DNA from 3 places in the Peribacillus sp. NPDC097224 genome. Region 2 is predicted to be linked to each of the others. Evidence: predicted binding sites of a transcription regulator. Region 2 holds the regulator's gene; each other region holds the start of a gene.
What was found. Region 2 encodes LexA, which represses DNA repair genes until DNA is damaged. Its sites were predicted from a motif close to CGAACATATGTTCG; they were not measured.
Positions count from the first base shown of each region.

Region 1 (4,293 bases), on a different contig from region 2:
GGAGCAGATTTTTATATTGCCGATTGTCCATTTTCCAATTTTGAAAAGCAAATTCAACATCAAATCGGCATGGAAATCCCTTTTCCAACCTGGTCCATCTTTCCACTTGGGCGCATGTTCATCAAACTTCGTGATGGATATTGGACGAACGAAGTATCACCGATAGATTTCATTAGTACTATCGAAAAACCAGTGCTGTTCATTCACAGTGAACCTGATACTTTCATTCCCGCCTCCATGACACTTGAATTATATGAAGCAAAAAAAGGACCAAAACAACTTTACCTCGCAAAAAACGGGGCTCACGCACAATCATATAATGCTAATCCCAAGGAATATGAGGAACGGATCGACCAATTTCTCGAACAGCTTGTATTGAAATAGACAAAGGGAGAATCCCACGACTATCGGGATTCTCCCTTTGCTTTTTTTAGAGTTTATTAAAGTAACTCATCCTTGGATTCAAGATTTGATTCGGGCTTTTTAGCTGAAAGCAGTTTGCTTCGACCACAAAGTCTATTGTCATGATATCATCGAGAAAAATCATTTTAGATTTTTCGACATAAAGGGGAACTCCATTGGTCTCCACTTTTTGATTATCCTCCTCAAGCTCGTCAACGAGCCAAAGAGCTGTCACGCCACTTACTACGCAACCACAGCCATCTGTATCATATTTCAACTGTAAATGTCCTTCTTTTCCCTGTATTTTATCGGAAAGTTTTTCGGCTGCTCTATCTGTCCATTCAATGTACATCTCATTTCCCCCTATTCGTTCCATTCCCCCATTATAAACGATGAAAGGACCCCTGTCCTTTTCCCGCACTCTTGTGCATCCATGGGGATAATCCCACCATTCTTATTCCATCAATCTTACATCCGCTATATGGGAAAGTTGAATATAATGTGGTTGCTGAAAATGGTCAATAATATGAAGTCTTTGCAAGCATTCATCATAATAATGAATGCTTCCGATTAAAAGCTGGTATCGGGTTCTGTCATAATAGGCAATCATGACCTCTCTACCTTCTTCCATCGCTTCCCCCATCACAGCATTCATTTCTTCAAACTGCTGTTCATCGAGAATGCGTCTTGCTTCATGGCTATCCTCCGCCACCCAATCCCGCAACATCTTCACATGTTCCGGTAGCATCATGGATGTCCATTTGATACGCCCCCGATCATGAATCATTCTTTTTCCTCCTCTGACGACTTTGTCAAGCCTTATGCCCGCCAAGCAATCCGCTTCTATAAACGGCCGTCCCGGCTTTCGTATACGAAACCGCGCGCAACAGTGATTTTGAACCATATTTATGTCGAATGCGGTCAACGGTATAACTCAATTCCCGCTTTTTCCACCGTGAAGCATCAAATAAAGTCAGCTGCATCTCATTATCATCCACAATATTCGAGAGTGTGACCGAAACGCTACGAACCGTTTTTTGCTTATGATAGTTTTCATAAAAAAGTTCAAGACAGACTTTATACAATTCCATTGTGATATTTGTCGGTTCCTCAATCGAACGGGAGCGATGAAACCCACCGCCAAACTCATCCTTACTATAACCAATGCTCAGACTGATCGTCCGTCCAGCCTTCCTATGGGTACGAGCCCTTCTTCCGACTTCCTCACAAATTTCTACCATAACCTGCTTGATCTCGTGTTCTTCCTTGTAATCACGGAGTAAAATCTGACTTTTACCAAAGCTGACCTGCCCCTCGATGATCGGCGCCCCGAGATCTGACAAATCGATTCCCCAGGCATGATGATAAAGCTGATTGCCCATAATCCCGAACTTCGCTTCAAGCAATTGAAGGTCATAATTGGCAAGTTGCCCGACAGTGAATATTCCCATGCCATGAAGGGTCTTTTCCACCCTCCTTCCTATCCCCCACATTTCACGAAGCGGAGAAATCGGCCAAAGCTTAGCTGGTACGTCTTCATATGTCCACTCAGCTATTCCTGTATGTTTGGCCTCGAGATCAAGAGAAAGCTTCGCCATCAGCATGTTCGGCCCAATCCCGATTGCACTTGGAATCTGTAATTCCCTTTCAATGTCATCTTTTATTTTCCTGGCAATATTCCAGGCATCCCCCCATAAAGAAGCCGCTCCATCAACTTTCAAAAAACTTTCGTCCACACTGTATACATGAATCGCTTCTTTTGGAACATAGCGGTGAAACAAGCGCGTAATCTCCGTCGAAACTCTCAAATAAGTGGCCATTTTGGGTTCAACGACTAGAATGCGTCGATCTTTCGGTATCTCAAACTTCCGGGAACCGGTTTTTATACCGAATTCCTTCTTTAGCTTTGGAGAAGCCGCAAGCACAATGCTCCCCTCCCTATTCTTATCACCCACCACTGCCAAATAACATTCGAGCGGGTCCAATCCATGCATGACCGCTGAGCAGCTAGCATAAAAACTTTTCATATCAATACACATAATTGATTGTTTCGGCATCATGCTATAATCCATTTTTTCTTCACCCTATACAGAATATATGTTCGTGTTTATATTATATCCCTCATTCTAAACGAATAAACGTTCGCATTCAATGGAAGTTTCATGACAAATTTCCACCTATTTATGGGAACTTTTTAAATACCCATAAATACCCTTTAATTTAAAAGTAATCCATTATATCCAACTAGTTTTTATAAATATAATTAGTTGGTATCTTGCCTAAAAGGGGAACCGAGTCTTTTAACCCTTTTACTATTTAAGAAAAACGATTTCGCTGATTTTCACTAAGTATTACTACTTATTTTTTGTAATGAAAATGTAATCAAAAACTGGTTTGATTGTCACAATGGTATTGTAGGATAATATTGTTAAAGAAAAATAGAGAGATAGAGAGAGGAAATGAGATACATGAAGAAATGGATTGCCTCAGCTGCTGTTGCTTCTGCATTAATGCTGACGCCACTTCAGGCGTTTGCAAATATTGGAGATCAAACCCTCAGACCCGGAATGACACATAGTGATGTCAAACAACTACAGACCCTATTAAAAACTAAAGGTTATTTCACATATACTGGTTCATCGACTACTTACTACGGAACCTATTCAACAACTGCCGTAAAAAACTTTCAAAAAGCTAAAGGATTGACTGCCGATGGGATTGCAGGAAGAAATACCTTCAATGCGCTCGGTGTTTATAATGTCAATAATACAAGCATGATTAATTATGCAAAAACATTGATAGGCTCGCCATACAAATGGGCTGGCACGACACCAGCAGGATTTGACTGTTCGGGGTTCATCTATTATGTATTCCAAAAATCACAAGGAATTACCCTACCACGGACAACATCCCAGCTTTACGGGAATACCGGATTGAAAGTATCAACGCCATCAAAAGGCGATCTTGTATTCTTTGATACTTCTTCTGGAAAGACGGGTGTTTCCCATGCTGGAATCTACATTGGAAACAATCAGTTCATTCATGCTTCCTCTTCTAAAGGAATTACCATCACCGATATGAATAACTCCTATTGGGCGCCAAAATACCTGGGTGCAAAAACTTTATAAAAAAAACATGAGGTTAAAACAAAGCAGGGCAGAATCTATTTGATTCTGCCCCCTTATTATTTTAGATATAAGATTTCTTCAGTAGAATCGTCTACGGTCACAGTAAATGATGCGTCCAAGTTGGAGCGATTCATCATTTCAATATTGTATACATGCTCGGAAGGGAAATGAATGATTTCAAGAACCATGAAACGCTGACTAGGAGCTTTAGTCACATGCTCAAGTGCAGCAGTTACGGCCTTTTGCTCTTCTAGACTCTCTTCATCCTTTAAAATCCGTATCAATTCTGCATCCGCTTTCGAAGGAAATGATTCTTCGACCTCTCCACCGTACCATGGTTTAACTTTCATCCCGATTGCCAAGTCTGAATAACTGAGCTTTGCCCCATGTTCATCTTGTATATACGTATGATTTTTCACCTTGTAATACGTCCCTTTTATCAGAATCCGCTTATCATCTAAATCTGTAATGAATCCTTCTTCTCCCTTGCCAATGGACTTATGGGGTTGCTCTTCAGAGAAGGATTGACAGCTTCCCAGAATGAAAAAAAGGAATAAAAAGATAAAAGACTTTCCCATAACGAGCTTCATACAAAATCCCTCCTATAAAACAGACGAATTCACCAATGAAATGGTTACATAAGATGGAAAGATAATCCAAATAAATTCAAAAAAAGGGAATGTCAGATGACACTCCCTTAATTTCTTATTAAAATAGTAATCTTCACTTATATTTAGAAGTATCTATTTTTTAAAAAATGCTT
Region 1 is NZ_JBIWDK010000001.1:280,078-284,370, reverse strand. It holds gene ACIQXR_RS01455 (alpha/beta hydrolase) at 1-384, shown strand, start outside; gene ACIQXR_RS01450 (iron-sulfur cluster biosynthesis family protein) at 431-754, opposite strand; gene ACIQXR_RS01445 (YolD-like family protein) at 857-1,189, opposite strand; gene ACIQXR_RS01440 (Y-family DNA polymerase) at 1,215-2,474, opposite strand; gene ACIQXR_RS01435 (NlpC/P60 family protein) at 2,871-3,530, shown strand; gene ACIQXR_RS01430 (DUF3221 domain-containing protein) at 3,587-4,120, opposite strand; gene ACIQXR_RS01425 (SDR family NAD(P)-dependent oxidoreductase) at 4,274-4,293, opposite strand, start outside.
Region 1: ACIQXR_RS01440 (Y-family DNA polymerase) is a predicted target of LexA. The motif match lies at 2,534-2,547, and genes of this name have one in related genera.

Region 2 (4,293 bases):
ATCATCAGTCCTTATTGGTTAATGTAAACCTTTTTTTTCTTTAATATTTTTTATTTTTTGAGGTGTGACATCATTACCTTCCGGATCGATAACTTTAACATTTTCTAGCGTATCAGCCATTGAACGTCTAAATGTCTCCAAATACTCACTTCGTAAGGAAGTTTGCTCTTTTGCCTCTTCTACAGTTAAGCCCTCTCCCTTAGCTTTTTTAGAAAGTTCATTGATACGGGCCATTTTTTCTTTTGATAGCATAATTTTTCTCCTTTATATATACGGATATTGACATGGTATTAAAAAAAAAGTGAAATTACAAGTTCTATGATTGATTCTTCGGTGTACCTTGCTGGTATTCCAAGAATCTGCGGTGTACCGTTGCTTTTGACACTTCATAGCCAAAGCCTCTCAGTGTTGCCGCAATCTCCGCAAAAGTTAATCCATTCGAACGCAGTTTCACAATTTCTTCTATGGGTACTTCTTTACGATCCCTGCCAGTGGAGTTTCTTTGGTTCTTCAGGTTTTTCTGGGGCCGGTAGCCATTTTCAACGGCCCTAAGCATACCACGTTTAATTTTCAGGTTATGTAGTTTACGTTGATATTCTTCTACAATACCAACAATTTGGATAACCATGGCATCAGAGTCCGATAACTCTAATTCACCATCATGAGAAAGTGTGAAAATCTTCACTCCTTCTTTAAGTACAACATGAAACAAGGCAATTTTAGCATTTCCTCTTCCCAACCTAGTTTCATCTTGAATCAAGAGAACATCCGCTTCTTTTGTCTTAAAAAGATCAAGCATGTCAAATATCCCGTCACGGTTCAGTTCGTAACCACTTGCCTGCTCTCTTATTATTGAAACGACTTCCATGTCATTATGTTCTGCTAACTTCACTAATTCCTCTTCCTGCCTAGCTAGCGAGGTTTCCTGTGTTTCTTTTTCTGTACTTACCCGACAATAGATGACTGCTTTCATATGAACCTACCTTTACTGCTTACTAGCCAAACTTTGGACTACTTTTTCACTTTCAACTGGTATGACAATGATTTGACCTGCCTTAATAGTATCCGCCCTTACACCGTTATACTCTTCTATCCAACCAATGAATTCTTTTTTTGTCAATTCGGTTTGACCATATTCTTCTGAAATCTCCCATATAGTATCACCTTCGTTAATTTCAATCGAAAGGAAATCCTTATTTTGATTACTATCTAATGTGAAAGAGAATAAAATAGACAAGATAAATACAAATCCTGCTAATAGAATCGTATAAATATTATTTTTGCAAAATGTCTTCATTAATATCCCTCCATAGCGAATGTACGTTCGTTTTTGGTTGATGATTGAATTATAATACGAACGTTTGTTTCAGTCAACAACCAAATTCGAACTTATGTTTGTATAGCATGTGGAGCCATGCTATAATATAGCAAAGAATTATAGAGAAGAGGTGCGTATATGACTAAACTATCAAAACGGCAGCAGGATATTCTTGATTTCATAAAAGATGAAGTTCGTCAAAAAGGTTATCCACCTTCCGTTAGAGAGATTGGCGAAGCTGTGGGACTTGCATCAAGTTCGACTGTACATGGACATTTATCTCGTTTGGAAAGCAAAGGCTTAATCAGACGCGACCCGACTAAACCAAGGGCCATTGAGATTTTAAATATAGAAGAATCTAATAACATTCCAAAAACAAACGTAGTTAACGTACCACTTCTCGGAAAAGTAACCGCAGGTATGCCGATAACTGCCATCGAGAACATAGAGGAATACTTCCCTCTTCCTGAAAGTATGGTTCCACATGATGATCATGTGTTCATGCTTGAAATTATGGGTGAAAGTATGATTGAAGCGGGAATTCATGATGGAGATTATGTCATTGTAAAACAACAAAGCAATGCCAATAACGGAGATATCGTCGTGGCCATGACGGAAGATGATGAAGCCACCGTTAAACGATTCTTTAAGGAACCGGATTACATACGGCTTCAGCCAGAAAACTCCAATATGGAACCTATCATTCTAAGAGATGTAACCATTCTTGGAAGAGTGATCGGGCTATATAGGCAAATTCACTAAAAGCGCACAAATTGCGCTTTTTTTATTTGTTTTAAGTCTATGTATTTCATCCTATGTATATGACAGAAGCAATATTATAATATTTTACTAGAGAGCATTGAATAACAAACCAAGTCAAATAAACAAGGTATAATTCTTTTATATCCGGTGAAATTAGTTCAATAGACATTTCTTTTTGAAAGTGGTGTTACTATGGATTTTCCGACGATACATACGAATTTTTGGGATGCTGTAATGGCTATCCCAACTATCATGATTTTGACCCAAATTATAAAGTTTCTCTTTCCTATCCCCCGAAGTTACGTACCCACTATTGCTTTATGTCTTGGTTTAATCATTTCTATATTCATAAGCCATCGGCATCACTTGACTACCGGGATTTTTATGGGATGGTTTTACGGATACGCCAGTATCGGTAATTACGCCGCACTTAAAACAGCTTTCGTATCCTTTAGGAACTCTGATAATCATTCGGATTGAGTAAACACTGATGGATCCTTCGATCGAAAACCTCTATTTTTTTACGCAAAAAAACTGTCCAGTATTGTTGAACAGCATTTTCAAGCAATAATGGACACATATAGATCAGCTTTCTCTAAACCATCTACACGTGATTCTGGAAAATTTATTCAATCGTGTACCCTCTGCTTTCTACCTCCATCTTGTATTTCTCATGATAATGGATACAATGAACACTACAATTATGGCACCCAGTAACGCAGGCACAATGTAAAACCCTTCTGTTTCAGGTCCGATTGGCCCTAAAATTGCAGTACCAAGCCATGCTCCAACAAATCCAGCAATGATATTTCCAATAATTCCACCCGGCATATCCCTTCCTAAAATCAGGCTTCCCAGCCATCCAATTATTCCACCAACAATTAACATCCAAATTAGCTCCAAAAATAACCACCTCCTTTCTCTAAAATTTATGAAATTTTTTTATTAATAGAACAGACTTGTGACTAATGAAAATCACTTTAAGCTCCTCAGGCAATAAACTTATCGGCTGCTTATATACTTCTACCTATATAGGTACTATAAAAGGCCGCCCTAAAAAGGGTGGCCTTTAGTGTTTGATCTTCCGTTCTCCCTACCACAAAGAAAACCATCCAGTAAGAATGGTTGAAAATTATTATTTGGTTATAATAATAAATGCCGCCAGATAACTGCAATTATCTGGCGGCACCACATGGTAAAAAAGAAAACAATTAAATTGCTTTCTATACTAGAATAAGTATTTTGGCTTCCTTTGTCGATATGACAATATTCCTATTTTCAATTATTTACACTATTTCCTACCATACTTTTTTAATATTTCAACCTTTATTCATCATCATTTTTTCTACACAACCATTTAAAATTGGATTTTCATAACTTGTTGAAGGTTCTTGCAATTCGAAACCCCAAATCATTTACTTAATGGATTATATATCAAATGAACGGTGCGTTTTCAATCCAAAGTGATTAAAGGGCTCTAATATATACCTTCTTACCTAATTATACTATTTCGATAGTCCTGCATTTTACTAAAATGGAAAATAAACACAGGTTATTAAGAACTATTATTAAAATACACTAAATATTCTTTACAAGAGCTCTAAGAAAAGTTATTATACAATAATAAAAGGAGGAGAATGTATGTCATCAATAAATAAACAGAAAATTTTGGATAGCATTCCTCAAAAAGGTTTTTTCGGAAACCCTAAAGGACTATTCACTCTTTTCTTCACGGAGTTTTGGGAGCGCTTCTCCTATTATGGTATGAAGGCCATTCTTGTATACTATATGTATTATGAGGTATCTAAAGGTGGATTAGGTCTTGATGAAAAAACATCTCTAGCCATTGTATCCATCTATGGATCCTTAGTATATATGTCCGGAATTATTGGTGGCTGGTTTGCCGATAGGATTTTCGGAACATCGAAAGCCGTTTTTTACGGCGGTATATTGATTATGCTTGGTCATATTGCACTTGCGATACCGGGCAGCATTTCCATGTTCTTCGTTTCCATGATACTAATCGTTATAGGTACAGGTCTTTTAAAACCTAATGTATCTAGTATTGTTGGGGAGCTATATGCAGAAGACGATAACCGTCGAGATTCTGGTTTCAGCATATTCTACATGGGAATAAACACGGGTGCATTCATTGCTCCGCTTATTGTCGGAACAGTTGGAATGAAGTACAATTTCCACCTTGGATTCGGCAT
Region 2 is NZ_JBIWDK010000012.1:36,485-40,777, forward strand. It holds gene ACIQXR_RS18330 (DUF896 domain-containing protein) at 19-252, opposite strand; gene ACIQXR_RS18335 (YneB family resolvase-like protein) at 317-973, opposite strand; gene yneA (cell division suppressor protein YneA) at 986-1,297, opposite strand; gene lexA (transcriptional repressor LexA) at 1,457-2,080, shown strand; gene ACIQXR_RS18350 (hypothetical protein) at 2,273-2,560, shown strand; gene ACIQXR_RS18355 (GlsB/YeaQ/YmgE family stress response membrane protein) at 2,732-2,968, opposite strand; gene ACIQXR_RS18360 (peptide MFS transporter) at 3,722-4,293, shown strand, end outside.

Region 3 (4,293 bases), on a different contig from region 2:
TCATTAATATTGGTAGAGCAAACGAAACGGAAATTTTTGTCAATGATGAAAAGCTTGAGTATACTATTTCACCCAATGATATGACTACGCAATTGGTTACGATACAATTTACGAAAGCGGAATAGTCATCTCTTAGATGACTATTTTTCTCTTTTCTATATGGAAAATGTCCATGTTAAACCGGCATACATCAATGATTTTGAGGTAAATTATACATAGGTAAACCTGGCCATTGGCCACATTACAATGATGGAAAGCGCATTGCCTAAAAGCAAGCGTATATTTTGGAGGTTAAAAGTTTGAATCTGCCTAATAAGATTACAGTAGCAAGAATCTGTCTAATTCCAGTTTTTTTAATCATCATGCTCGTACCTTTTTCTTGGGGAACACTTACTTGGGGAGAGTATACATTGCCGGTGGCACATCTAGCGGGGGCTATACTTTTCATCATAGCTTCTACTACGGATTGGATTGATGGTCATTTTGCAAGAAAATATAATTTGGTTACTGATTTAGGGAAGTTTTTAGACCCGTTGGCCGATAAATTACTAGTTTCGGCAGCATTGATTGTTTTAGTTGACTTAGATTTAATGTACGGCCAGTCCTGGATTGCCATCGTCATTATCAGTCGGGAATTTGCCGTTACTGGTTTACGACTGGTTTTAGCCGGTACGGGTGAAGTGGTCGCGGCCAACCAATTGGGTAAAATTAAAACATGGGCACAAATTGTCTCAATATCTGCTTTATTGCTTCATAACCTGCCCTTTGCTTTTATTTCGCTTCCATTTGCCAATATCGCTCTATGGATTGCGTTAATCTTTACAATATGGTCTGGGGCCGATTATTTTGTGAAAAACAAGCAAGCTTTCATTAATTCTAAGTAACGAAGGGGTCGTTGATATGGATGCAGAAATCATTGCAGTAGGCTCTGAACTTCTATTGGGGCAAATTAACAATACAAACGGAAGGTTTTTATCGCAACAGTTTGCTGAAATGGGTGTCAATGTTTTTTACCATACTGTCGTCGGAGATAATGACCGTCGTCTGCAACAAGCCATAGAGATTGCTGAGTCACGGGCTAACTTAATTGTCTTTACTGGTGGCCTTGGTCCAACGAAGGATGATTTAACGAAGGAGACAATTTCTCGCCACATTGGGAAAAAGCTCGTCTTTGATGAGGATGCACTACAATCCATAGAAGCGTACTTTCAAAAGCGCGGTCGTCCAATGACTGAAAATAATAAGAAGCAGGCTCTTGTTTTGGAAGGCTGTGATGTATTGCCAAACGACCATGGCATGGCACCCGGAATGGTCTTGGCTAAATCGGGAATCACATATATGCTGCTTCCTGGTCCACCAAGCGAAATAGAACCAATGTTCTTAAACTACGGATATGAAGCAATCATGAAAAGGCTTGAAAAGCATGAACGAATTGATTCGAAGGTTCTTCGTTTCTACGGAATAGGGGAAGCGGAGCTGGAAACGGTGATAGAAGATCTTCTCGTAGACCAAACCAATCCAACCATTGCCCCACTTGCAGCTGAAGGGGAAGTGACTTTAAGGATTACAGCAAAAGAATCGTCTAAAGAAAAGTGTGAAGAGCTTATTTTGGGAGCGGAGAAGGAAATCCTTAGTCGGGTCGGTCAATATTATTATGGAAGTGATAATACATCGCTGATAAAAGAACTGGTTAAAGAATTAACGGTCCGTAAGCTAACGATCGCGGCGGCGGAAAGTTTGACCGGTGGAATGTTTCAAGAACAGTTAACGACCATACCAGGTGCTGGAAAAGTGTTCAAAGGCGGTATTGTCAGCTATACAAACGATGCAAAGGCGGATGTGCTAGGCGTAAGCGAAGGAACCATTTCAACTCATGGCGTCGTGAGCGGAGAGTGTGCCATGGAAATGGCCTCTAAGGTACGGGAGAAGCTTGATGCGGATGTGGGTATCAGTTTTACTGGCGTGGCAGGACCCGATGAACAAGAAGGGAAACCAGTGGGTACTGTATTCATTGGCATTTCCTTACGGGATGGGGACACCCGCTTTGAAGAGTTGAATTTATCTGGAAGCAGGGCGCAAAACCGAGTAAGAAGTGTAAAATATGGTTGCCATTATTTATTACGGGGTTTATAAGCGACATAAAAGCAGAGCTTAAAAGGCTCTGTTTTTTTATGTCTTAGAAGTTTTCGTTTTGTCGAATTAGGGAAAAGAAGAAAACAGTTTATTCAATAAAAAGGCATTTTATTAGCGGATATCTAAAAGAAAAAGGTAAAATCACGTAGACAAAATACTTTTTCATGAAGATTTAACCAAAAGAAAAAAACGAATGAATGTTCGACTTTTTGCTTGGCAAAATAGCAAAAAGAGTATATAGTTAAGATAGGTTTTGAGACAAGATATTGACCTTGTCCTCAAAGAATGGCTAACGTAAGAACATCTTTAATCGGACTGCCGATTATTTGAATATAGAGGAGGAACTTAAGTGAGTAGTGATCGTCAAGCGGCTTTAGATATGGCGTTAAAACAAATTGAGAAACAATTTGGTAAAGGTTCTGTAATGAAACTTGGAGAACAGTCCGATCGAAGAATCTCAACGATTTCGAGTGGGTCTCTAGCGTTGGATGTAGCATTGGGAGTAGGTGGCTATCCGAGAGGCCGTGTCATTGAGATATACGGACCGGAGAGTTCAGGTAAAACGACTGTTGCCTTGCATGCAATAGCAGAGGTGCAAAAGACTGGCGGAACAGCTGCATTTATTGATGCTGAGCATGCCTTGGATCCAGCATATTCTGAAAAACTTGGCGTGAATATTGATGAATTGTTGCTTTCACAGCCTGATACTGGTGAACAAGCCCTTGAGATTGCGGAAGCGTTAGTGAGAAGTGGTGCGGTGGATATTATTGTTATCGACTCCGTAGCAGCACTTGTTCCTAAAGCGGAAATCGAAGGAGAAATGGGAGATTCCCATATGGGTCTTCAAGCCCGTATGATGTCACAGGCCCTTAGAAAACTTTCTGGTGCTATCAATAAATCAAATACCATTGCGATTTTCATTAACCAGATTCGTGAAAAGATCGGGATTATGTTTGGGAATCCAGAAACGACTCCTGGTGGTCGTGCCTTGAAGTTCTATTCGACTGTTCGTCTTGAAGTGCGTCGTGCTGAACAATTAAAACAAGGTAATGAAATCGTTGGTAATAAAACAAAGATTAAAGTCGTTAAAAATAAAGTAGCTCCACCTTTCCGTCAAGCGGAAGTCGATATCATGTATGGTCAGGGAATCTCACAGGAAGGCGAAATCATTGATATGGGTGCAGACCTGGATATCGTCCTAAAAAGTGGTTCGTGGTATTCATACAATGATGAGCGTGTGGGACAAGGTAGGGAAAATGCGAAATTGTTCTTGAAAGAAAATCAGGACATCGCTAAGGAAATCTCACAAAAAATCAGGGACCATTATAATCTAGATGGAGAGTTTGAGCTCCCGAAAGAGGCTGAAGAGGAGCATCTTGAACTACTTGATTGATGGTAGGAAAGGACCTAAGCTAATTATGCTTAGGCCTTTTCTATATTCCTTAAGATCTTTGAAATGGAAAAATTGCAAAAATTAAAGCGGTTTTGCAGTCCTCAATTATGTTAAACTGATACATAATTGCTATGCATAGTAATAAAACGAGAATAAACCTTGATACATAAGGGACAAAGGCTTGACAATAAAAATTCTCAACTATACAATTAATATGTATATTTTACAATTTTTCAAACTAAAATTTTGAAAATTAAGAGCTGTATATTGAATTTATGTGCAATGTACTTGCCGACAGTTCAACATTTTATGTAAAAGTTCATAGCAAGGGGAGGTGAAACGATGGAACCCATGACAATCATCTTCACTTTGCTTGGCCTAATCGTCGGTGCAGTTGTTGGTTATTTTATTCACAAATCAAAATTTGAGAGTAAAATAGCAGGGGCAAAGGGCTCTGCTGAACATATCCTTGAGGATGCAAAACGTGAAGCGGAAGCGCTTAAAAAAGAAGCCTTGTTGGAAGCAAAAGATGAAATTCACAAGGTTCGTTCTGAGTCCGATCGGGAATCCCGTGAAAGAAGGAACGAATTACAAAAACAAGAAAATCGATTATTGCAAAGAGAAGAGAATCTTGATCGGAAGGATGAAACGTTGGATAAACGTGAAAGCCTTTTAGAGAGAAAAGAGGAGTCTCTTAACCAAAGACAACAGCATATTGAAGAGATGGAAAGCAAAGTGGACGAGACGGTACGCAAGCAACAAACGGA
Region 3 is NZ_JBIWDK010000005.1:19,984-24,276, reverse strand. It holds gene ACIQXR_RS11285 (helix-turn-helix domain-containing protein) at 1-125, shown strand, start outside; gene pgsA (CDP-diacylglycerol--glycerol-3-phosphate 3-phosphatidyltransferase) at 300-884, shown strand; gene ACIQXR_RS11275 (competence/damage-inducible protein A) at 901-2,133, shown strand; gene recA (recombinase RecA) at 2,483-3,526, shown strand; gene rny (ribonuclease Y) at 3,869-4,293, shown strand, end outside.
Region 3: recA (recombinase RecA) is a predicted target of LexA. The motif match lies at 2,324-2,337, and genes of this name have one in related genera.